One region of the Streptomyces sp. NBC_01384 genome, then DNA from elsewhere that is predicted to be linked to it. Evidence: riboswitches for the same ligand, from Rfam matches in the RefSeq annotation. Region 1 holds a riboswitch; each other region holds the start of a gene.

Region 1 (5,720 bases):
GAGCCGGGCCTGGCACGCCTACCAGCGCGCGTACGTCATCCCGGACGCGGACCAGGACCGGCCGGTGCTGTTCAACTCCTGGGAGGCCACCCACTTCGACATCTCCGAGGAACAGCAGGGGGCACTGGCGCGGCGGGCCGCGGCCATGGGGGTCGAACTGTTCGTGGTCGACGACGGCTGGTTCGGGGCGCGGACCAGCGACCGGGCCGGGCTCGGAGACTGGACCCCCAACCCGGACCGCTTCCCGACCGGGCTCAAGCCGCTCGGTGACTATGTGCATGCCCTTGGGATGCAGTTCGGGATCTGGGTCGAGCCGGAAATGGTCAATCCGGACAGCGAGCTCTACCGCGCGCACCCCGACTGGGTGCAGTTCCAGCCAGGTCGAACCAGGACGGAGTTCCGCAATCAGCTCGTACTGAACCTCGCGCGCGAGGACGTCCAGGAGTATCTCTGGGATCAGCTCGACAGCCTGCTCTCCAGCGCCCCGATCGACTATGTGAAGTGGGACTTCAACCGCTGCTTCACGGACGCCGGTTGGCCCGGTGAGCCGTATCCGCAGAAGCTCTGGGTCGAGCACGTGGAGGCCCTGTACGCCCTGCTGGACCGACTGCGGGCCGCGCACCCCGAGGTCGCCTTCGAGTCCTGCTCCGGCGGTGGCGGCCGGATCGACCTCGGCATCATGGCCCGTACGGACCAGGTGTGGACCTCTGACAACACCGACCCGCTCGATCGGCTCGCCATCCAGCACGGCTTCAGCCAGATCCACCCGGCCCGGATCATGGCCGCCTGGGTCACGGACAGCCCGAACGCACAGCTCAACGGACGGATCAGCTCGCTGCGCTTCCGGTTCGTGAGCGCCATGGCCGGGGTGCTCGGGGTCGGCGGCCACCTGACCGAGTGGAGTGAACAGGAGCTCGTCGAGGCCCGGGACTGGGTGGACCTCTACAAGGACATCCGGCCGGTCGTCCAGCGCGGCGACCTTTACCGGTTGCGGCCCCCGGAGGGTGGGCTGAGCGCGGTGCAGTACGTCCACGGCGACGAGTCCGTCGTACTCGCCCTGCTCCAGGCCCAGCACCACGGCGAGCCGGTCGCCCCGCTCCGGCTGTGTGGGCTCGACCCGAGCGCCGCGTACGAATGCCGTGAAACGGGTGAAGTGCACCGGGGTGCGGTGCTGCTGCACCACGGGCTGCGGACCGGGCTGAGTGGAGACTTTGATGCGGCAGCCATCCGGCTGCGTCGCATGTGAGTGCTTTGTCCGTATTGGGGCCTTCATTCCAACTGGCCCTGGAATAAAGCGCCCTGGGGTGACGTGCGTGAGCAGCGTCATATTCGTGACGATGCGTTGCGGCTCCTTTTCTCGATCCGCCCGGATTTCCGGGCGGATCGAGGGTCCGGGAAGATCGCCCATCCACGGAGGGTGACGGGAATTCCGGCATGGATCAAGAAAGGCATGCGCACAGAAAAGCCACATGGTTGGCGATGCGCTCTCATCTCGCCTACGTTCGCCCTCAATCCGGACGGACGCCCAATCCTGCCGCCGCCCGGTCTCCGCACACCCACCCGTACACGGCAGGAGCGGGGGACCCACAGGTACCACGCCTGTTCCGGTCTCCGGAACGGCTAGGGGTATAGCCGCGCTGCCGCGCGGCCGGGCATCTCCAGCCCGCACCCGACAGCTCACCTCGCAGGCACCGGAGAGGAATTCGTCATGCCCGCGAAGGGTAAGCACCGCCGTCCCAAGTCCCAGCGTTTCACCCGCTCGATCGCCGTGGCCGGAACGGGTGGCGCCGCGCTCGCGCTGCCGCTGATGGGAGCCGCCGGCGCCCATGCCGCGACCCCGACGGCCGCCGTTTCCTCGACTCCGGGAAAGACCGCGACGGTTTCCGAGAAGACCGCGACGACTTCGGGGAAATCGGAAAAGAGTGCGACGAAGACCTATGCGGTGAAGGCCGGCGACTGGCTCGCGAAGATCGCCGACCAGCAGAACGTCAGCGGTGGCTGGAAGAAGCTCTACTCCGACAATCGCCAGGCCATCGGCAGCGACCCCTCACTGATCCACCCGGGCCTGAAGCTGACGATCGGCAAGAAGGCCGCGTCGACCGGCGACATCGCGCCGTCGACCAAGTCGTCCACGCAGTCGTCCACCCGGTCGTCGGCGAAGCCGACCACCGAGTCGTCCACCGCGGCGAACGCGCCCAAGGCCCAGGCCGCGGTCCCCCAGGCCGCCGACAGCACCCGTAACTCCGGCTACACCCTGCCGGTCGAGGGCGCCACCATCGGCACCGGCTACAAGGTGGCCGGCAGCATGTGGTCCAGCGGCTACCACACCGGCGTGGACTTCGTGGTCCCCACCGGTACCACCGTCAAGGCCATCGCCGCGGGCACGGTCGTGTCGGCCGGCTGGGGCGGCGCGTACGGGAACCAGGTCGTCATCCAGCACGCCGACGGCCAGTACTCGCAGTACGCCCACATGTCCTCCCTCTCCGTCTCGGCGGGGCAGACCGTGACCGAGGGCCAGCAGATCGGCCTCTCCGGCGCGACCGGCAATGTCACCGGCCCCCACCTGCACTTCGAGATCCGCACCACGCCCAACTACGGCTCCGACGTGGACCCGGTCGCGTACCTGCGCTCGCACGGTGTCGCCGTCGGCTGACACCCGCCGCGCTTCTCACGTCTTCCGTGGGCCGGAGCCCCGCAATCGCGGGCTTCTGGAACGCCGTCGACGTCCGCTCCCCGGACGACCTCCGACGAGCCGGGCCGCGTCCGCATCGTCTCGGACGGCTCCACGGTCCGGTGGTGGAACAACGGGCGGCTCGTCTTCGACTACACCGACCCGGAGCCGTACACGAGCGGGCACTTCGCGTTCCGGACCGCCCGGAGTCACTTCCGGATCACGGACTTTCATATGTGGCGGCTGTTCAACCACTCCCGAGAGGGCCTTATTCCGGATTAACCGACACTTTACGAGTGGCTTATCTCACCACCCGTCAACCCTTTCCTACGGTCGCGTAGCTCACATCGGAAGGTGAATCATGGGCCGATGTGGCAGACGATTCGAAGAGTGACAACAGATCAGTGATCGGGTCGTACGTGGCGGTGGGGGACAGCTTCACCGAAGGCGTCGGCGACCCGGGCCCCGACGGGGCCTTCGTCGGGTGGGCCGACCGGTTCGCGGTACTCCTCGCGGACCGGCGGCCCGAGGGCGACTTCACCTACACCAACCTCGCGGTACGCGGGAGACTGCTCGACCAGATCGTCGAGGATCAGCTCCGGCGCGCCAAGGAGCTCGCCCCGGACCTGGTCTCCTTCAGCGCGGGCGGCAACGACATCATCCGGCCCGGTACCGACCCCGACGAGGTCGCGGAGCGCTTCGAGCGCGCGATAGCCGACCTCACCTCGGCCGTCGGCACAGTCATCGTGACGACCGGCTTCGACACCCGTGGCGTTCCCGTGCTGAAGCATCTGCGCGGCAAGATCGCCACGTACAACGGGCACGTACGGGCCGTTGCGGACCGGTACGGCTGTCCCGTCCTCGATCTGTGGTCCCTGAAGACGATCCAGGACCGCCGCGCCTGGGACGGCGATCGCCTGCACCTCTCGCCCGAGGGCCACACCCGGGTCGCCCTGCGCGCCGGCCAGGTCCTCGGCCTCGAAGTCCCCGCCGATCCGGACCAGCCCTGGCCCCCGCTGCCGCCCCGCGGCACGCTCGAGGTCCGCCGCGACGACATCCACTGGGCACGCGAGTATCTCGTCCCGTGGATCGGGCGCCGCCTGCGCGGGGAGTCCTCCGGCGACCATGTGGCAGCCAAGGGCAGCCTGTCGCCGGACGACATCAAGATGCGGATCGAGTCGGTGGCCTGAAGAACGGGGTACGTACGAGGTCCCGGTGGTCCGGGCGGCGGCGAGCGTACGTGGTCCAGGTGTCCTGAACGACGGATGCGCGGGAGACGGCGGCCCGGGCGGGTGCGTGCGGCCGCGGCGCCGGGCCGACCCGGCGCCGCGGCCGCAACAGCCCGAGCCGACCGGGCCGGCGGTGTGCCGAGGTGTGTGCCTCAGCGCACCGCCGCCGCCAATGCCTCGCGCTCCAGACCCAGTTCCCGCGCGAGCGCCTCGTCCACCCAGTCCTGCGCCCGTGCCCGCGACACCGCGCCCGTGTAGGCGGTCATCTGCACGGCCAGCCCGTCCAGCAGCGCGGTCAACCGCAGGGCGGCCCCGGTGGGATCCGGGCACTCGAACTCGCCGCCGGCCACACCCTCCGCGATCACCTCGATGAGCGCGGCCTTCCACTGCCGGTCGAGATCACGCGTGACCTCCCGCAGCGCGGGCTCGCGCAGCGCCGCCGCCCAGCCCTCGATCCACAGCCGCCAGCCCTTCGCCTGGCCGGTCGGCGCGTACCAGCGCACGGCGGCCCGCAACCGTCGCAGCGCCGACGTACGACGGCCGAGCAGCTTGCGCAGATGGGCGAGGTCGTCCTCGGCCGCATAGGTGAACGCGGCGGCGACCAGCTTCTCCTTGGTGGAGAAGTGATACAGCACCAACGCGTTGCTCACCCCGAGAGCCGAGGCCACGTCGGCGATCCGCACCGCCGCCACGCCCCGCGCCTCGATCTGCTCGATGGCGGCGCGCAGCAACTCCTCGCGCCGCTGCGCCACGCTCAACCGCACCCTCGCCACGCGGTAACCCTAATGCTCGCCGGGGTCAGTCGACGAACTGGTAGTCAATCCGGATGCGGCCGTCCTCGTCGAGGACCAGGAACTCCCGGCCGCCGCCCGTGGCTTGTCCCTCCCCGGTGTGGAAGGACTCCCACCGGAACGTGATCACGTCCCGCAGCCGCTGGGCGGGCTCCTGGACCCGGAAGACGTACGTCCCCAGGGCGACGAACTCGTCGTAGGCGCGCGTCACGCGCGCGTGCAGCTCGTCGTGGCCCCGGGCCTCCAGGGCGGCGGTGGTGAAGCCGAGGCCCACCGCCCGCTCGTGCATCTCCTGGGGCGGGCGCAGGAGATGCAGGCCGTCCTCCGCCCACAGTTCGTGCACGGTCTTGCGGCGGATTTCGGGATCGGGCTCGTTCCAGACGCCGATGTAGCGCTCGATGAGGTCCTGTGGGTCGATGGTGGGCATGGGGGCTCCCTCGTGTCCCTGGTGGTGCGGGTCGGATGTCTCATGTCGACGGGCGTGCCCTCTCGCGGTGCACGCGCCCGTGCCTTCGCTCCACCGACTCTGCTGCCACCGCGCCCGTGCCTCAATTCCCCACGGGGAATGACGGGCGGACCCTGACACCGACCACTGTCAGCGGTACCACCCGAACCGCTCCGCGATCACCGGCAGCCGGTCGGCGACGATGGCGTGCGCGGCCGCCCGCGGTGTCGTCCCGTCGGCCTCCGCGCGGGCCAGCATCCGGTCGATCAGATCGCGCATGGAGCGCCGGGTGTACGCGAACGCCTCGTCCGCGTCCGCGTCGATGTCGCCGAAGAGCGTCCACCACCACCAGGCGTTCGTCCCGGAGTTGACGACGACGTCCGGCAACACGACGACCCCGCGCGCGGCGAGCAGCTCCTCCGCCTGCGGCAGTACGGGCATGTTGGCGGCCTCGACGATCCAGCGGGCGGTGATCGACTGCTGGTTCGTGGTGTCGATCGCGTACGACACCGCCGCGGGCACCAGTACCTCCGCGTCCGCAGACATCCAGGCGTCGCCCGGGAGTTCCTGGTCGGCCGGGCGCA
Region 2 (5,720 bases), 3.6 Mb from region 1:
GCCGAGGCCCTGCGCGGTCTGGACGTCGACGTGGTCCCGACGGGGCCCGAGCTGGACTGGCCGGCCGTACTCGAACACCTTCACGACGTACGAGGGGTACGGCGGCTCATGGTCGAGGGCGGCGGGCGGGTGCACACCCAGCTGGTGCGCCAGGGGCTGGCCGACGAACTGCAGCTCGCCGTCGCGCCGCTGTTCGTGGGGGACGCGGACGCGCCGCGGCTGTTCGGACCCGGGGGGTATCCGCCCGGTCGGATGCGGCTGGTGGAGACACGGCCGGTCGGGGACGTCGTCCTCATCCGGTACGTCCCCACGGCGCCGGGCGTCGGTGGGCTCGCCTCCGCGGCGGACCGGCACTGGCTGGGGGTCGCGTGCGAGCTCGCGGGGCTGTGTCCGCCCTCGGAGACCGCGTTCAGCGTGGGGGCGGTGGTCGTGGCGGCCGACGGGACCGAGCTGGCGCGCGGGCACTCCCGGGAGGGGAGCGATGCCGTGGTGCACGCCGAGGAGGCCGCGCTCGCGAAGGTCGACCCCGCGGACCCGCGGCTCGGCTCCGCCACCGTGTACAGCAGTCTCGAGCCGTGTGCCCGGCGGGCGTCCCGACCCGCGCCCTGTGCGCGGTTGATCCTCGACGCGGGGGTACGGCGGGTCGTGACGGCCTGGCGCGAGCCTGACACCTTCGTGGCGGCTGCCGACGGCAATGGCCTGCTGGCGGCCGCGGGGGTCGACGTCGTCGTGCTGCCCGAGTACGAAGAGCGGGCGAAGCTGCCGAACCGCCACCTTCTTCCGGGGTGAACTCCTCCCGCCGGGGTGACCTCGAAAGCCTTCCGGGGTGACCTCGAAAGGCGGACGCCCGTGCCGGAAGGCGGACGCCCGTGCCGGAAGGAGGGGCGGGCGTAAACGTGTGTGCTTGGGGTCCCGCGTATGGCGTACACTGGTTTCAACGACGCGGGGTGGAGCAGCTCGGTAGCTCGCTGGGCTCATAACCCAGAGGTCGCAGGTTCAAATCCTGTCCCCGCTACTGAAGGCCAAGGGCCGGAACTCGGAAACGAGTTCCGGCCCTTGGTTTTTTCCCTGCCGCCCCGACGTTCTGTAGTCTTCTGGTCACTATGAGTCGTCCCGCTGCGAGTCGTCTGCGGTGGCTGGTGCGGCGCGGCCCGGCGCTCGCGCTGCTGCTCGCCGCGGGCGCCCTGTTCCTCGGGGCCTGCCACGGCGGCCACGACTTCGTGCCGCACGGCGGGACCGTCGTCGCCCCGGCCGGGGACCACCACGGATGCGGCGGCCCGGCGGACGCCGAACACGCCACGGACGAGCATCACATGGCCGCGCAGACCGGGGAGCGGAAAGGACCGCGAGGGGAGCCCCGGACGCGGCAGGCGCCGGGGTTGTCCTGGGCCCGCGCGTACTTCTTCGGCTGTACATCGTCGACGAGGGCGACGAGGGCACCGAGGGCGTTGCACGGGCTGCGGCGCACTGGGGTGCCGGGGGCCGAGCTGTAGGGCGTACGTACCCAGCCCGCCACGCGTGTCCCCCGGTCGGGCCACACCGGTCGCCTGCCGCCCCCGCTCCGGGAAACCTGGACGGGTGGGGCAGCGAGGAGGTGTGCAGCGGGCTGACGAGCCGGACGACGAGTCGTACGAACGGCTGTGCGGGGAGTCGTGCGACGAGCCGTACGACGAGCAGGCGCCCAGCCGGGTCGAGACGGACCGGAGCCGGATGTCGTATGCGCGCAGCTTCGTCCGGGTACTGCCCGCGCTGCTCATCGCCGTCGGCGCGTTCCACGACTACTTCACCCCGTCGGCCTTCACCGCGGGGCCCCTCTTCACGGCCGCGCCGCTGGTGGCCGCGCCGCTCTTCTCGCTGCGCGGCACGGTGCTCACCGGCACCGCGGCGGTCGTCGCGGTGCTCTCGATCCACGTCAGGCTCGGCGTCGTACTGCGCGTGGTCGCGATGACCGAGGTGATCACGATGGTGACGGTCGCCGTGCTGGCCGTGCTCATCAATATCCTGGTCCGCCGCACGGGCGAACGGCTCGCCTCGGCCCACGAGATCGCCGAGGCGGCCCAGCGCGCCGTGCTGCCGGAACCCGACGAGCGGATCGGCGGGGTCGAGGTCGCGGCGCGCTACGAGGCCGCGCAGGCGGGCGCGTTCATCGGCGGTGACCTGTACGCGGTGCAGGACTCCCCGCACGGCGTACGGCTGGTGGCGGGCGACGTACGCGGGAAGGGCATGGGCGCGGTGGCCGCCGTGGCGGTGGTCATCGGGGCGTTCCGGGAGGCGGCCGAGCAGGAGGCGACGCCGGAGGCGGTGGCGCAGCGGCTGGAGCGGGCGCTGGCCCGCGAGGGCACCCGGCGCGAGGGCCTCGACGCCTTCGAGGGGTTCACCACCGCCGTCCTCGCGGAGATCCCGCACGAGGGCGCGGTCGTACGGATCGTCAACCGCGGCCACCCGCCGCCGCTGCTCCTGCACGCGGACGGCACGCTGGTCACGCTCGCCGCCGCGAACCCGGCGCTGCCGCTCGGAATGGGTGAGCTGGGCAGCTGGCCGGACCGCGCCGAAGAGGCGGCGTTCCCGCACGGGGCAACGCTGCTCCTCTACACGGACGGGCTGTCCGAGGCCCGCGACGCGCACGGCCGTTTCTACGATCCGGCCGCGCGCCTCGCCGGACGCGTCTTCCCCGGCCCCGACGCACTGCTGGCCACGCTCGCGGAGGAGGTCCGCCGGCACACGGGCGGCGTCCTGACGGACGACATGGCGCTGCTCGCCGTACGACGGCCGTAGCCGCCGCGGAGGACTTCTCGATCGTTGTCACGAGGGGTGATCGGGCGGTTCCCCTCCGCATGACAACTGACACGCTGTCAAGTGACCCGGAAGTAGTGACGCGTGGTCAAGTCGTCCGATTTTCGCCGTTCGTGACCTGTAAGTCCTGGCCAAGAGTGGTTAATGATCAGTGCGAACGGCTTGGAATCAGGTACCCGGGTCTATTAACGTTCGATAACGCAGCGCGGTCGTCCCAGCCGTCACAAGAGTCGGCTCCGTGCGCACGCGCCGAATCCCGCAAGGGAACCGGGGAACCATCAACTTGGGGTGAATCGAGCGTCTTTCACGGTGGAGACACCGTGGGTCGACGCGCGTAGGAGACCTTCCTGCTCCGAACCCGTCAGCTAACCCGGTAGGCGAGAAGGAAGGAAAGGAGCACGCCCAAGTGGCGTCCAACCGGCCCGCCCAGCCCACTTCGTTCGCGCCGAACGACACCCAGACTTTTGGCTACGCCTACGGCAAGGACGAGGGCCCCTGGGAGGAGTGGAACCCCACCGAGGATTCCGTCCTTCCCGTCCGCGGCCGGCATCGCGTCTCCAAGCAGCGCGGGGGCGGACTCGCCCGCAGCTCCACGGTTCTGGGCGTCGGTGTCCTGGCCGCCGTCGGCGCGGGCGGCATGGCCACCGCGGCGCCCGGCAAGCCGCCGGTCTCCATCTCGCTGCCCGACTTCTCCTCGGTCACCGAATCGGCCAAGGCGCTGATATCCGACGGCGGTTCCAGCACGCCGAAGGCCTCCGCCACCCCGCTCACCAGCGCCGGTGTGAGCAGCGCCGACGCCGCGCGGGGCAACAAGGACGCGGGCGAGGCGCTGCGCGCCCGCATCATCCTGCAGGCCGAGTCGCAGCAGGACCAGGTCGACAAGGCGGCCCAGGACGCCGCCGAGGCCGCCGCCGCGAAGAAGGCGGTCACGCTGGCCGCCCAGGAGAAGGACGGCGCCGAGGCCAAGGTCGCCGCCGCGAAGAAGAAGGCGGACGAAGAGGCCAAGCAGAAGGCCGAGGCCGCGCGCCTCGCCGAGCTCGCCAAGAGCTACTCGCTGCCGACCTCCTCGTACACCCTGACCGGCCGCTTCGGTGACCCCGGTTCCATGTGGTCCTCCGGCTACCACACCGGCCTCGACTTCGCGGCCCCCACCGGCACGCTGATCAAGGCGATCCACGGCGGCACCGTCACGGAGGCGGGCTGGGCCGGCGCGTACGGCTACCGCACCATCCTCACCCTCGACGACGGCACCGAGCTGTGGTTCTGCCACCAGTCGTCCATCAGCGTCAGCGTGGGGCAGAAGGTGGCCACCGGCGACATCATCGGCCGCGTGGGCGCGACCGGCAATGTGACCGGGCCGCACCTGCACCTGGAGGTCCACCCGGGCGGCGGCGACGCGATCGACCCGATGGCGTGGCTGCAGAGCAAGGGCCTGAACCCCTGATCCTTCCGGCGCGACGGGCCTGATTCCTGATCCCTCCGGCGGGCCGGGCCCGCAGGTGGAATGCGGAATGTGGAATACGGCCGTCCGGTACGGGCGTTGAAGTCAGGCATGACTTCTCTCCGCAAGCTCGGTTCCTCCGGCGTCGAGGTCTTCCCGCTCGCCCTCGGCGGCAACGTCTTCGGCTGGACCGCCGACGAGGCGCAGTCCTTCGCCGTGCTCGACGCGTACACGGCCGGGGGCGGCAACTTCGTCGACACCGCCGACGCCTACTCCTCCTGGGTCCCCGGCAACGAGGGCGGCGAATCGGAGACGATCATCGGCAAGTGGTTCGCCGCGCGCGGCAACCGCTCCGACGTCGTCCTCGCCACCAAGGTCGGCAGCCACCCCCAGTACAAGGGGCTGTCCGCGAGCACCGTCAAGGCGGCGGCCGACGCCTCGCTGCGCCGCCTGGGCACGGACTACATCGACCTCTATTACACCCACTTCGACGACACCTCGGTGCCCGTCGAGGAGATCATCGGCGCGCTGGACGAACTGGTCCGGGCCGGCAAGGTCCGGGAGATCGCCGCCTCCAACATCTCCGCCGAGCGGCTCGCGGAGTCCGTGGAGTTCTCCGACCGCGAGGGCCTCGCCCGCTACGTCGCCCTCCAGCCCCACTACAACCTCGTCTCGCGCGACACCTACGAGGGCCCGCTCCAGGAGGTCGCTTCCCGCACCGGCCTGGCCGCCGTCCCGTACTACGCGCTCGCGTCCGGCTTCCTCACCGGCAAGTACCGCCCGGGCACGACGGTCGACTCCGCGCGCGCCGCGGGCGCTGGCAAGCACCTGGAGACCGAGCGGGGCCTGAAGGTCCTCGCCGCCCTCGACGAGGTCGCCCAGGCCCATGACGCCGAGGTCGCCACGGTCGCCCTCGCCTGGCTCGCCGCCCGGCCGACGGTCGCGGCCCCGATCGCGTCGGCGCGGACGGTGGAACAGCTTCCGGCGCTGCTGGGCGTGGCGGACCTGAACCTGACGGACGCGGAGCTCGCGAAGCTGACGGAAGCGTCCGCCTGAGGCCTACGCCTGAGAGGAGTTGTACGCCGGATACGGCGTCGCCGGTGCGGGATACGGCGTCGCGGTGGCGGGGTACGGCGTCGCGGTGGCGGGGTACGGCTGCCCGGGTATCGGCGCGTAGCCGTAGCCGTACCCGGGCCACGGCGGCGGCACCTGCATCGGCACCTGTGTCGGCACCGGGACGGCCGGGGCCATCGCCCGGGCCGCGTACGCGAGGGAGGGGCGGGCGACCTCCCGGCGGCGCCACAGCTCATGGAGCAACTCCCGCTCCCGTACGACGAAGTCGGCGTTCGCGCGGCCACTGCGCCCCCGGTGCCGCAGAAACGCGAGCGAGGTCGCGTACGCCTCGTACTGGGCGACCGAGCGCGCCGCCTCCTTGCCGAAGTGGTGGGCGGCGTAGTCGCGGGCCAGCCGCCGCGCCCGCATCGAA
Region 3 (5,720 bases), 560 kb from region 1:
CTCGGCGTCGAGATCGTCGACCTGCGCCCCCGCGTCACCGACGACACCGGCCTCCAGCGCCCCGCCTTCTGCGAGGCCGACGACACCATCCACGGCAACCTCGCCTTCGGCCGGCTCATCCTCGCCGACCTCCTCGCCCGCGGACTGTGAACCCCGCGACCGCCATCCCCCGAGCCCTACAGGAGAAGCCCCCATGGAACAGTTCGCGCTGGACGCCCTCGAACGCCTCACCACCCGGCCGCGGGAGACGTACGAAACCCTCGCCGTCGAGCCACTGACCCCGCTGCTCGGCGCAGAGATATCGGGCGTCGACCTCTCCCGCGAGCTGACGCCCCGGCAGGAGAAGGAGGTCAAGCAGGCCTTCCTCGCCCACCATGTGCTCGTCTTCCGCGACCAGAACCTCACGCCCGAGGACCACAAGCGGTTCGCCGAGCTCTTCGGCCCGCTCCACCCCGTCGCCCTGCCCGCCGAGGGCTCCGACCCGTACATCCTGGAGATCAGCGCGGACAAAAACTCCCGCGAGGTGGCCGGCAACGGCTGGCACGCCGACGGCACCGCGGACCCCGAGCCGTCCCTCGGCTCCATGCTCCATCTCACCAGGATTCCGGAGACCGGCAGCGGCGGGGACACCCTGTTCGCCAACATGCACCTGGCCTACGACATGCTGTCGCCGTCGATGAAGACGTTCCTGGACGGCCTCACCGCCGTCCACGACGGCGCCCGCCCCTGGCTGGCGCAGGGGCAGACCCCGCCGCCCGAGTACGACGTCCCGCGTACCGAACACCCCGTCGTGGTCCGCCACCCCGACACCGGGCGCAAGCTGCTCTTCGTCAATGCCCCCTACACCTCGCACATCCCCCAGCTGTCCGGTTCCGAGAGCGCCGCGGTCCTCGGCATGCTGTACGAGCACATCGCCCGCACGGCCCTGCTGCACTGCCGGGTCCGCTGGCAGCCGAAGACGCTGACGTTCTGGGACAACCGCTGCGTCCAGCACCACGCCGTCTGGGACTACTACCCGCACACGCGCCACGGCCGCCGCGTGGCCATCGACGGCACCCGGCCCCAGGCATGACCTCGGCTCCGCCCACCTGGTTCGCGGAGCTGACCGGGGTGCTCCACGAAGGCCAGAGCGAGACGGCGGGCGCCGACTGGGCCCGCCGCCTGCACACCGCCCTCAGTGACGGGCGTGTCCCTGTCACTCTGGACGTCGTCCACGCGTGGCACCTGTACACGGTGATCCCGCTGTTGGCCGCGGTGGACGCACGCGCGGGGCGCACCACGGCTGCCTGCGCGGCCCTGGCCGCCGCGCACGAACGAGCACTTGAGGGAAGGTCGGTCACGCGAGAGGAATGGGCCGACCTGCTGGAACCGGTGCTCCGGCAGGTCTATCGCGACGCCTACGGCTTCGAGGAGGCCTTCGCCGTCGCCTACGAGAACGCCCGGGCCTACGCCGTCGCCAACGGCTTCGACGGCGCCGACGCGGACAAGTACGGCACCGACTACGCGGAGTCGACCACAGAGCCCAACACCCGTGCCTACGCCGAGGCCAACGCCCTGGCGAACGCGCGAGCGGTGGCGGCGGCGTATGCGACGGCCGACGCCGAGGCCTTCGCTCGCACCTTCCCCGGTGCCCGAACCCGCGCGTACGCGCGGGCGGTCGCCGCCGACGCCCGGCACACGTCGGCGTACGCGCGACTCGCGGAGGGCCTGCTGACCGCCCTGGAGCGTGGGCCGTTCAAACCGCTCGGATTCATGGCATAAAGCGGAATGTCTACTTGCTCTTGAGACGCCATCGCCCGCCTGGACCGAGGCATCCCCCCACACCGGTGTCCCCGCCGACGTCCTCGCGGAACACCTGGTCCTGCGGGTGGGCGAGCTGGACTGGTGGCTGCCGTACCGGGTCACCCGGTGGCTGCAGGAGGCGATGGCCGTCTGAGGAGAGGACCGGGACGGTGTCCGGGATGCCGGCGCCACCGGAAGGACCGGCGAGTGCGCTGTACTCGCCGGTTGTTCCGGTCCGAGGGGGCCGAGTCTCAGGGAGTCAGGTGGGCCGTACCGCGCTGTAGATCGCCGATTGTCCGGCGAAGAAGATCGACTCCTCGCGTATGTACGCCCCCGGGCTCGGGGCGTGGATCATCATGGCGTTGCCGAGGTAGAAGCCGATGTGGCTGACGTCGCCGTAGAAGAGGATCAGGTCGCCGAGTTGGATGTCGGCGAGGGGGACCGGCGTCCCGGCGGTCGCCTGACCGTGCACGGTCCGGGGGAGTGCCACCCCGGCGGCCCTCCACGCGGCCTGGGTGAGGCTGGAGGAATCGTACGAGTCCGGTCCGGTCGCGCCCCAGACACACGGCTTGCCGATCTGCGCGCGGGCGAAGGCGAGTGCCTTCGTGGCCTTCATGCCGTAACCCGAGTTCGGTTCGGCGCCGGTATCGGTGCCGGTGCCGGCACCGGTGTCGAGGGGGGCTCCGATGATGCCGAGGGGAATGCCGGTGCCGATGGACGCGTCCATGGTGAGGGCGGCCGACTGCTGTCCCAGCCACGCCTCCTCGGCTTGGGCCTGGGCCTGGATCTGGGCCTGGGCTTGAGCCTGGGCCTGGGCTTGGACTTGAGCCTGGGCCTGGGCCTGAAGGAGGGCCTGTTCCTCGGCGGCACCCCAGGCGTCCTCCGTCGATCGCGACTCGATTGCCGCGAGCGGCGTGCTCCGTTGTCCGGTGTGCTTGGACAGCAGCTCACGGGCGGTCGTGAGCTTGCGCCGGCTCTGTTCCTTGGAGGCCTTCAGCGAGGAGTGCTGCGGCTCGGCGGCCGGCGCGGGCAGAGCCTTCGTGGCCTCCTGCCATGTCTCCGGCACGGCAGGGAGCGCGGGGGCTGCAGGGAGCGCGGGGGCTGCCGGGAGTGTGGGGGCCGCCGGGAGTGCGGCGACTGCGGGCCTGGCGGTCAGCTCCGCAACGGGACCGGCTGCCGCGCCGGTCGCGGGTCCGGCCGTCAACTCCGGTACGGGGCGGCCGGCCGCCGCCCGCTCACGGTTGGTGAGTCCCTCTTCCGAACGCCGCGCCGGGTCCGTGGGCCGCGTCTCGGCCGGGCGGTTCGGCATTCTGTCGGCGGGCAGCCTGGCCGGCACGGTCGGACCCAACCGCGTGCGCGCCACGTCGAACCACGGCTTGGTGACGTCGTCGAGGGCGGGATCGCTGCGCCTGCGCACGGTTTCGGGTGCCGGGCTGACGCGGTTGCGGCTCCCTGTGGTCATCGCGCGGGTTCCGTTGACGAACCCGGTGGCGTTCTCGGCCTGGTCGTAGAGGCTGTGGATCCGCTGCTGGACCTCTTCGCGGCTCGGTCCGTCCGCGTCGGTGAGGGCCGCCGTCGCTCGGGCGGAGGTGCGCGTGCCAGGGAGGCTGCTGCCTCCAGGGCGCGGGGTTCGTTCCGGCGCCATGGGGGACGTACTCCTTCCGTGCTCCGCCTACCGAGTCGGCTGTCGGGTTCGGGCGGAGGATTCCGGAAGGCATGCCCTACGACCCTTGCCCTGCCGGGCAGTTGGGCCGATTCACCCCAAGTTCGGTTGGGTCCCCGGCTCCGGTTGCCCCAGGGGCGCACCGGACTTGGCGGAGGCCGCGCGACCCGGCGAGGTTCGCCGGAGGGAGTCGTGCGGTCCATCCGCCAACTTAGCCAATTTGTGCGCCTCGTGTGAAGGTTGAAGTGCGAAGTGCCCGATATGTATTTGTGACCTTCGTCGTACTGGCAGAAGTGCTCGGCCTCGTCGGCCGGAGAGCGTCCGGGGCGCCCTTTGGACGTTGACCCTTGGACAACGGCGGCCGAACGTACGCGGCCCGCGCCTTCCGGGCCGACCTTCCCGAACGCCGCAAGCACGGGTGAGGCGCCACGCCCGCGGTCAGCGTTCCGCGGGCGGGGACGTTCCGCTGGGGTGGGGCAGGTGGTGGCCGTTGACGGGGCGGGTCGTGAAGTGCGGCCGGTGGAGGTGGTGGGAGGCGATGCGTTCGATGATCAGGAGCGCGGCGTCGTCGTTGGGCTGGTCGCCGACGTGGGCGACGAGGTCGTCGTGGATGTGGCGCAGCAGGGCTTCGGGGCTGGGGGCGGCCAAGGCGGCGACCCGTTCGGCGAGGGGGTAGAACGCGCCTGTCGGTGAGCGCGCCTCGATCACGCCGTCGGTGTAGAGCAGCAGGATGTCGCCGGTCTCGAAGGTGAACGGATCGGGGCGGTGGCTCGCGACGGGCAGTTCGCACATGCCCAGCGGGGGCATGGGGTGGTGGGCGTGCAGGGCCGTCACCTTGTGATCGCGCAGCAGCAGGGCCGGCGGATGACCGCAGTTGATCAATTCGGACTGGGGTCCCTCGTCGGGGATGTCGAGGACGAGCGTGGTGACGAAGTGCTCGCCGGGGTCGTGCCGGGTGTCGGCCACGTCCTCGAGATCGTGGCGCACGCTCACCTCGAGCGCCGCCACGAGTTCGGGCAGTGTGGCGTACCGGTGAGCACCCTCGCGGAACGCGCCGAGCACCACCGACGCCTCGCCGATGGAGCCCAGGCCCTTGCCGCGGACGTCGCCGATGATGACGCGGGTGGAGGAGGCCTGGGCGGCGCGGGTGACCGCGAACAGGTCGCCCCCGATCTGCGTCTCGTCGTCGGCGGCCAGATACAGCCAGGCCACACGCAACGGCCCGATCCTGCGGGGCGGCGGCCGCAGCAGCACGCGCTGCGCCGTCTCGGCCACCGACCGTGCCCGGCTCAGCTCCCGAGCGCGCCGCTCCCGTACGTGGCAGACGAAGACCACCAGCGCGGACAGTACGGACAGGGCGATGATCTGCGCGATGTGGTTGGCCGTGGTCAGCCCGCCGTGGAATATCGCGATGAACACCTGGGCGGCCACCGCCAGTACCCCGACCAGCGCGGTCAGCCGCGGCCCGGCCAAGGAGGCGGTGAGGGCGGGGGCGATGACCAGCAACGGACCCAGGTGGACATCGGTCGGGGAGTGCAGGTCCACCACGGCGATCACTACGATCAGCGCGAGAGGAATCGCCACCAGCCCGCGGCCCGACGGCTGCTCCACGAGGCGGTCCACTGACACACGTCGGACACCCACATATCCCATTTTGCTCCCGTTCCCCGGGCGCCTGCTTCTCGGGAAACGACTCATAAGGTGGGCTTATGGGGTCATAGATCCGGCCCGACTACTGACTAAGGTTTGCCTTAGTTTAGGCTTCCGGGCGAGTCACCCTGCCACCGTTCGAAGGGAACCTGATCATGCCTCGCCCTCTGCGGGTAGCCATTGTCGGTGCCGGCCCCGCCGGGATCTACGCTGCCGACGCGCTGCTGAAGTCCGCAGTGGCCGTCGAGCCCGGTGTGTCCATCGACCTCTTCGAGCGGATGCCGGCCCCGTTCGGTCTGATCCGCTACGGCGTCGCCCCCGACCATCCGCGGATCAAGGGCGTCATCACGGCCCTGCACCAGGTGCTCGACAAGCCCCAGATCCGCCTCTTCGGCAACGTCGACTACCCCGGGGACATCAACCTGGACGACCTGCGCGCCTTCTACGACGCGGTCGTCTTCTCCACCGGGGCGACGGCCGACCGGGCGCTCGACATACCCGGCATCGACCTCGAGGGCTCGTACGGCGCTGCCGACTTCGTCTCCTGGTACGACGGGCACCCGGATGTGCCGCGGACCTGGCCGCTGGAGGCGGAGAAGGTCGCCGTGCTCGGCGTCGGCAACGT
Region 4 (5,720 bases), 4.7 Mb from region 1:
TCATGGCCGCTCCGACTGCATATTCACTCATCGCCACTGACTTGGACGGAACGCTGCTCCGCGGCGACGACACACTCTCCGACCGGTCCCGGGCCGCGCTGGAGAGGGTGGCCGAGGCGGGCGCCCGGCATTTGGTGGTGACGGGGCGCCCGGCGCCGAGAGTACGACCGCTGCTCGACGAACTCGGCGGTGTGGGGCTGGCGGTGTGCGGCCAGGGGGCGCAGTTGTACGACCCGGCGGAGGACCGCCTGCTGTGGTCGGTGACCCTGGACAGGGAGCTCGCGGAGACGGCGCTCGGCAAGATCGAGGCGGAGGTCGGGCTGCTCTACGCGGCCGTGGACCAGGACGGCGTGGACGGGCTGACGCTCATCGAGCCGGGGTATGTGATGCCGCATCCCACGCTTCCGGCGGTACGGGTGCGCCGCCGCGACGACCTCTGGACGGAGCCGATCAGCAAGGTGTTGCTCCGTCACCCGTCATTGTCCGATGACGAGTTGGCGGCGGCGGCCCGTGGAGTGGTGGGCTCCCTGGCCACGGTCACCATGTCGGGGCCCGGCACCGTCGAACTCCAGCCATGCGGCGTGACCAAGGCGACCGGCCTGGCCCTCGCCGCCGCTCACCTCGGCCTGACCCCCGCCGAGACCATTGCCTTCGGTGACATGCCCAACGACATCCCCATGTTCGACTGGGCCGCCCACGGGGTCGCCATGGCCAACGCCCATCCGGAACTGAAGGCGGTGGCCGACGAGGTGACCCTGTCGAACGAGGACGACGGGATCGCGGTGGTACTGGAGCGGTTGTTCCCCATCGACCTCGGCGGCCCCGTCGGCTCTGTCAGCTCTGTCAGTAGGGCCCGTTGACGTTGTCGATCGAGCCGTAGACCTTCGCCGCGTAGTTGCAGGCGGCGGTGATGTTCGCGACCGGGTCGTAGGGGCTCATCGAAGTGCCCGCCACGTGGTAGGCCTTGAACGTCGGGTCGATGACCTGGAGGAGGCCCTTGGAAGGGATGCCCTTCGCGGCGTTGGAGTCCCAGTTGTTGATCGCGAGGGGGTTGCCGGAGGACTCGCGCATGACGTTGCGGTAGATGCCGTTGTAGGTTCCCGGAATCCGGTTGCGGGCCATGATGTCCAGCGACTGCTTGATCCAGCCGTCGAGGTTGTTCGTGTACTTCTTCGGGGAGGCGGCGGTGGACTTGGCGGTCACCTTTTTCGCCTTTGTCGTATTGGCGGTGCTTTTGACGGTTCTCGTGCCCACGGTCAGTGTGAGGCCCGGGGGGAGCACCGTCGGGTCGGGACCGATGACCGCGCGGTTGGCCTGGTACAGCTTCTGCCAGCCGCCGCTTGAGGGGTACTTCTGCGCGATCGTGGCCAGGGTGTCGCCCGCGACCACCTTGTACGTGATGAGCTGGACGTCAGTGGTGGTCGCGGTGACGGTGGCGGCCTGGGCGCAGGTCGCGCCCAGGATCGGGAGGGCGAGCGCGACTCCACCCATTCCCGCGGCGAGGATGCCGCGGGCGAGGAAAGTGCGGGTCTTCGGGCAGCGGCCATTACCACGTGCGGCCATGACGGATTCCTCTCCGGCGCCTGCGAGGTGAGCTGTCGGGTTCGGGCGGGAGCTGCCCGGCCGCACGATATGTGCGACTTCACCCCTAGCCGTTCCGGTGTCCGGATCGGCGGCTTACCTGGGTCCCCCGCTCCTGCCGCGCGTGTGTGTGGGTGGGGTGGAATTTTCCGGGCGGCGGCAGGATTGGGCGGTCCGTCCGGATTGACGTGAACGTATGCGAGAGCACATGTCGGGAACAAGTCCTGATTTCCCGGTGTTGATCGCTTTCACCTGGGTTTAGTGAGGGGTGAATTGCCCGATTATTCCGGAACGTGACGCTCAACTTGCCTTATGCAAAGGGAGAGTCATTGGGCGGGGGTGGGGGATGTTCCCTGTTTGCGCGTGACCCAACTCACGCGACCAAGCGTGCGTAAAGCGACAATGGCGGCAACTCGGGCATTAAGGTGCGAGCGTCCAGGCGGCCGAGTCTTCGGGCGGGGCCGGGCGCACCTCCCACACGGACAGGTCCGTGTCGGGGTCGTCGTCGGGGAGCCGGCCCGCGTTGGGCTTGAAGTAGAGGCCGTAGGCCCAGTATCCGGGGAGTTCGTGGCACATCAGGTCGGGGTGGGGGCTGAACTCATGCCCCGCGTAAGTCCTGTTGATCCTCGCCACCGCTTCGGCCCGTGAGATCCCGAAGCGCGTGACCATCTCGTCGGCCATCTCGCGGAAGTACGCGAGCATCCCCTCGTCCAGGGCCATGAGGAATTCACCGGTCCGCGCCATGCTCCTCAGGGTTGCCCATGGCACTGCCAGGACTCCAGCCCGCCGTGCGCGGGATTCTCTTCTCCCACGTCCGGTGGAAGACCACCTCGTGGCCGTCCTTGCAGATCAGTTCGTTGGAGGTGATGAACTCGCGTGCGTCGCAGGTGATTTCGGAGCGGGTCTCGACCCTCGCGTCCCAGGACAGATCCGGGCGGTGCAGACGGATCGACCACGTCGAGCGGGCGCGGGCCGAGAGGGGGTCCGACTCGACGATCGCGTACGTGTCCAGCGCGTCCTGGGTGTATTCGAGGCCGTCCGGGTGGATGAGGGTGCCGCCGTGGCGGGGGGCCACCTCCAGGCGCCATTCACCTTTTGCCACGTCACGTACGACCAGGCGTTCGGGGCGGAGTTCGTCGAGAGTGGCCGGGACGGCCACCCCGAGGGGTTCGGACTGTTCAGGCTCCCCGAAGGCGATCTCGGGGTCCGACTCCCGCGCCCGTACCGGGAGTTCGAGAGAACTGCCCGCCGGGTCCAGGGTGAAGCCCGCCTCCGAGCCCGGCTGGGGCCAGATCCACGGCCAGTACGCCGAGGAGAGGGAGAGGCGGATGCGGTGACCGGGCGGGAAGGCGTAGCCAATGGCGGTCAGGTCGAAAACCACGTCCTCCGTAGAGCCCGGTTTCCAGGAGACCGCCTGATCGGGGCCGTAGCGCGCTGACAGGTCCAGGGCACCCCGGGTGACCAGGGTCGAGGAACCGTCGGGCGCCACGTCGCACACCCGGGCGATCACCTGGCCCCAGGGGGAGTGGGACGTCAGACGCAGGCGGACCCTCGGGCGGCCCAGGATCCAGGTCTCCCCAGGGACCTCGAACTCGAAGCAGGCCGACCTCGCGTCCTCCTCCCGCTGGTTCGGCGGCAGGTCCCCGTCGTTGCCGGCGGGACGGAAGCGGCCCGCGTCCACGCCGGTGTGCTGGGGGGAGCGCACCAGTACGGGTGCACCCCGGAGCACGTACGCGATCGGGGTCACGGAGGGGGAGGGCCAGACGGCGTCGCCCACCCAGCGGCCGGGGAGGGACGGGTACGTCGTGGCCGGGGGGCGCGCGTCCATGACGTACGAGCGCAGGAGCGGGAGCGGGAGCGGCGTCGCGTCTGTGCCGGTTACGTTCGCGGCGGTCGAGTCTGTGCCGGTTGAGCCTGTGGCGGTCGCGTCTGCGTGGGTCGCGTACGCGTCGGGCGGGTTCGTGTCGGGCGCGTTCGTGTCGGTCACATCCGTGGTGGGTGGCTTGAGCCAGTGGTCCCACCAGTTCAGCGTCTCCTGGAGGAAGCCGATCGCCGGGCCCGGCGGGAGGCCCCGGTCCGGGTACTGGTGGGACCAGGGACCGATCAGGCCGCGTACCCGGTCCGGGGGGCGCAGCACCGTGTCCCGGTACGGGTCGTGCCAGCCGCCCACCGCCAGTACGGCCGCCCCGATCCCGTCGTAGCCCCCGGCTTCGCGGACGCTGTCGTGGCGCCAGTACGCGTCGCGGGTCGGGTGGGACAGCCACGTATGGATGAACGGTTCCACCGTCTCCAGGCGCTTCACCCACATGTCGCGCCACATCACCTGGCCCACGTGCGCCGGGTCGGGCGGGCGGGCGACGTGGGCGAGCAGTCTGGCCGCCCGGGCGTGTGTGTCGAGGCCGAGGGCGGAACCTCCCATGTGGTGCACGTCGTTGTCGTAGCGATCGTCGGTCGAGCAGACCGCGACGATCGCCTTGAGCGGCTCGGGCGCGAGGGCCGCGATCCGGAGGGAGGTGAAACCGCCCGAGGAGATGCCGAACATGCCCACCTTGCCGCTGCACCAGGGCTGGGCGGCCAGCCAGTGGATCACCTCCACCCCGTCGGCCCGCTCGACCTCCCCGGACTCGTCCGACGGCATGCCCTCCGAGTTGCCGTGGCCGCGGGCGTCCACCCGGATGGAGGCGTAGCCGTGGCCCGCGTACCAGGGGTGGCGCTGCCAGTCGCGGGGCGCGGTCCAGTCGGTGAGGCGGGCGGGGAGGTATTCGAAGAGGGTGGGTACGGGGGCGTCGGTCAGTGGGCGCCATACGCGCGCGTACAGACGGGTGCCGTCCGGGAGTGGGATCCAGAGGTCCTTGTGGTTCGTCTCGTAGGGAAAGGACGTACGGATGTGCATGCTCATCACGGTGTCCTTGGTGTCCTGGTGTCCTGGTGTCTGTGTCTTTGGTGTCCCCGGTGGTCTCGGTGTCCTCGTCGCCTTCGTTCTCTTCGGCGGCCGGCCCTCGAGTGATTCGTTATATATCCGGTCGTATCAGATGATCAAGAACATACCGTTCGTGATCCGAAAACGCCCGGGCGTGGGACTGTCTGCCGCTCGGGGGACATCGGGTGGCGGGCGAGGGGGAAGTCGAGAGGAAGTCGGCAGTGGGGACGGTGGGCGCTCGTGGTGATCGAAACGTGACCGGATACGCTGACTTGAGTGATGGCAGCGACACATCGACAAACCGTGTCATCGACCGAATGATCGACCGAGTTCGCCATGTGATCGTCAGCAGACAGGAGAACCTCTCGTGACCGTCGTCGGGCCGTTCGGGCTGAGCGTGCGGGACCAGGCTCTCGAAGCCGATATCCAGGCCGGATTGGCGGCTGTGGAGGAGGGCTTGCTCGAAGTCACCAAGAGTGAGGTCCCCTTCATCACGGAGGCCGCACAGCATCTTCTGCGGGCCGGCGGGAAGCGGTTCCGGCCGCTGCTCGTGATGCTCGCCGCGCAGTTCGGTGACCCGTACGCGCCGGGCGTCGTGCCCTCGGCCGTGGTCGTCGAACTGACCCATCTCGCCACGCTGTACCACGACGACGTGATGGACGAGGCCGATGCCCGGCGCGGGGTGCCCAGCGCGAACACCCGTTGGGGCAACTCGCTCGCCGTCCTCACCGGTGATTTCCTCTTCGCGCGCGCGTCGCACACCCTGGCCGACCTCGGGCCGGAGGCCGTCCGCATCCAGGCCGAGGCGTTCGAGCGGCTCGTCACCGGGCAGATCCTGGAGACGGCGGGGCCGCGCGACGGGCGCGACCCGGTCGATCACTACCTCGACGTGCTCGGCGGCAAGACCGGCTCGCTGGTCGCCGTGGCGTGCCGGTTCGGCGCGATGATGTCGGGGGCCGACGAGACGGTCGTGGACGTGCTGACGCAGTACGGGGAGCGGCTGGGCGTCGCCTTCCAGCTCGCGGACGACGTGCTGGACATCGCGTCCGACTCGCACGAGTCCGGGAAGACGCCCGGGACGGATCTGCGCGAGGGGATCGCCACGCTGCCGGTGCTGCGGCTGCGTGAGCGGGCGGAGCGGCTCGGTCTGGCCGAGGACATCGCCCTGTGCGAGCTGCTCGACTCCGACCTCACGGACGACGAACGGCACGCCGAGGCG

The links. A riboswitch is a leader RNA that binds a small molecule or an ion and turns the genes downstream of it on or off. The one in region 1 is predicted to bind cyclic di-AMP.
Region 2: it holds a riboswitch for cyclic di-AMP, as region 1 does, so the genes downstream of both, OG747_RS23510 (M23 family metallopeptidase) here and OG747_RS40195 (peptidoglycan DD-metalloendopeptidase family protein) in region 1, are expected to answer to the same signal.
Region 3: it holds a riboswitch for cyclic di-AMP, as region 1 does, so the genes downstream of both, OG747_RS42690 (C40 family peptidase) here and OG747_RS40195 (peptidoglycan DD-metalloendopeptidase family protein) in region 1, are expected to answer to the same signal.
Region 4: it holds a riboswitch for cyclic di-AMP, as region 1 does, so the genes downstream of both, OG747_RS18235 (transglycosylase SLT domain-containing protein) here and OG747_RS40195 (peptidoglycan DD-metalloendopeptidase family protein) in region 1, are expected to answer to the same signal.

The regions. Positions count from the first base shown of each region.
Region 1 is NZ_CP109559.1:8,746,351-8,752,070, forward strand. It holds gene OG747_RS40190 (alpha-galactosidase) at 1-1,246, shown strand, start outside; cyclic di-AMP (ydaO/yuaA leader) riboswitch at 1,546-1,704, shown strand; gene OG747_RS40195 (peptidoglycan DD-metalloendopeptidase family protein) at 1,709-2,653, shown strand; partial or broken gene OG747_RS40200 (DUF6250 domain-containing protein) at 2,732-2,953, shown strand; gene OG747_RS40205 (SGNH/GDSL hydrolase family protein) at 3,076-3,861, shown strand; gene OG747_RS40210 (TetR/AcrR family transcriptional regulator) at 4,053-4,673, opposite strand; gene OG747_RS40215 (hypothetical protein) at 4,699-5,118, opposite strand; gene OG747_RS40220 (Glu/Leu/Phe/Val dehydrogenase dimerization domain-containing protein) at 5,287-5,720, opposite strand, start outside.
Region 2 is NZ_CP109559.1:5,102,047-5,107,766, forward strand. It holds gene OG747_RS23490 (dihydrofolate reductase family protein) at 1-789, shown strand, start outside; tRNA gene OG747_RS23495 (tRNA-Met) at 942-1,015, shown strand; gene OG747_RS23500 (hypothetical protein) at 1,104-1,493, shown strand; gene OG747_RS23505 (PP2C family protein-serine/threonine phosphatase) at 1,711-2,775, shown strand; cyclic di-AMP (ydaO/yuaA leader) riboswitch at 3,031-3,188, shown strand; gene OG747_RS23510 (M23 family metallopeptidase) at 3,200-4,237, shown strand; gene OG747_RS23515 (aldo/keto reductase) at 4,346-5,290, shown strand; gene OG747_RS23520 (PrsW family intramembrane metalloprotease) at 5,294-5,720, opposite strand, start outside.
Region 3 is NZ_CP109559.1:9,307,832-9,313,551, forward strand. It holds gene OG747_RS42670 (hypothetical protein) at 1-150, shown strand, start outside; gene OG747_RS42675 (TauD/TfdA dioxygenase family protein) at 194-1,072, shown strand; gene OG747_RS42680 (SpcZ) at 1,069-1,761, shown strand; gene OG747_RS42685 (DUF5825 family protein) at 1,727-1,936, shown strand; gene OG747_RS42690 (C40 family peptidase) at 2,042-3,427, opposite strand; cyclic di-AMP (ydaO/yuaA leader) riboswitch at 3,436-3,609, opposite strand; gene OG747_RS42695 (PP2C family protein-serine/threonine phosphatase) at 3,884-5,074, opposite strand; gene OG747_RS42700 (FAD-dependent oxidoreductase) at 5,251-5,720, shown strand, end outside.
Region 4 is NZ_CP109559.1:4,008,309-4,014,028, reverse strand. It holds gene OG747_RS18240 (HAD family hydrolase) at 3-860, shown strand; gene OG747_RS18235 (transglycosylase SLT domain-containing protein) at 844-1,563, opposite strand; cyclic di-AMP (ydaO/yuaA leader) riboswitch at 1,568-1,728, opposite strand; gene OG747_RS18230 (hypothetical protein) at 2,002-2,325, opposite strand; gene OG747_RS18225 (CocE/NonD family hydrolase) at 2,309-4,474, opposite strand; gene OG747_RS18220 (polyprenyl synthetase family protein) at 4,869-5,720, shown strand, end outside.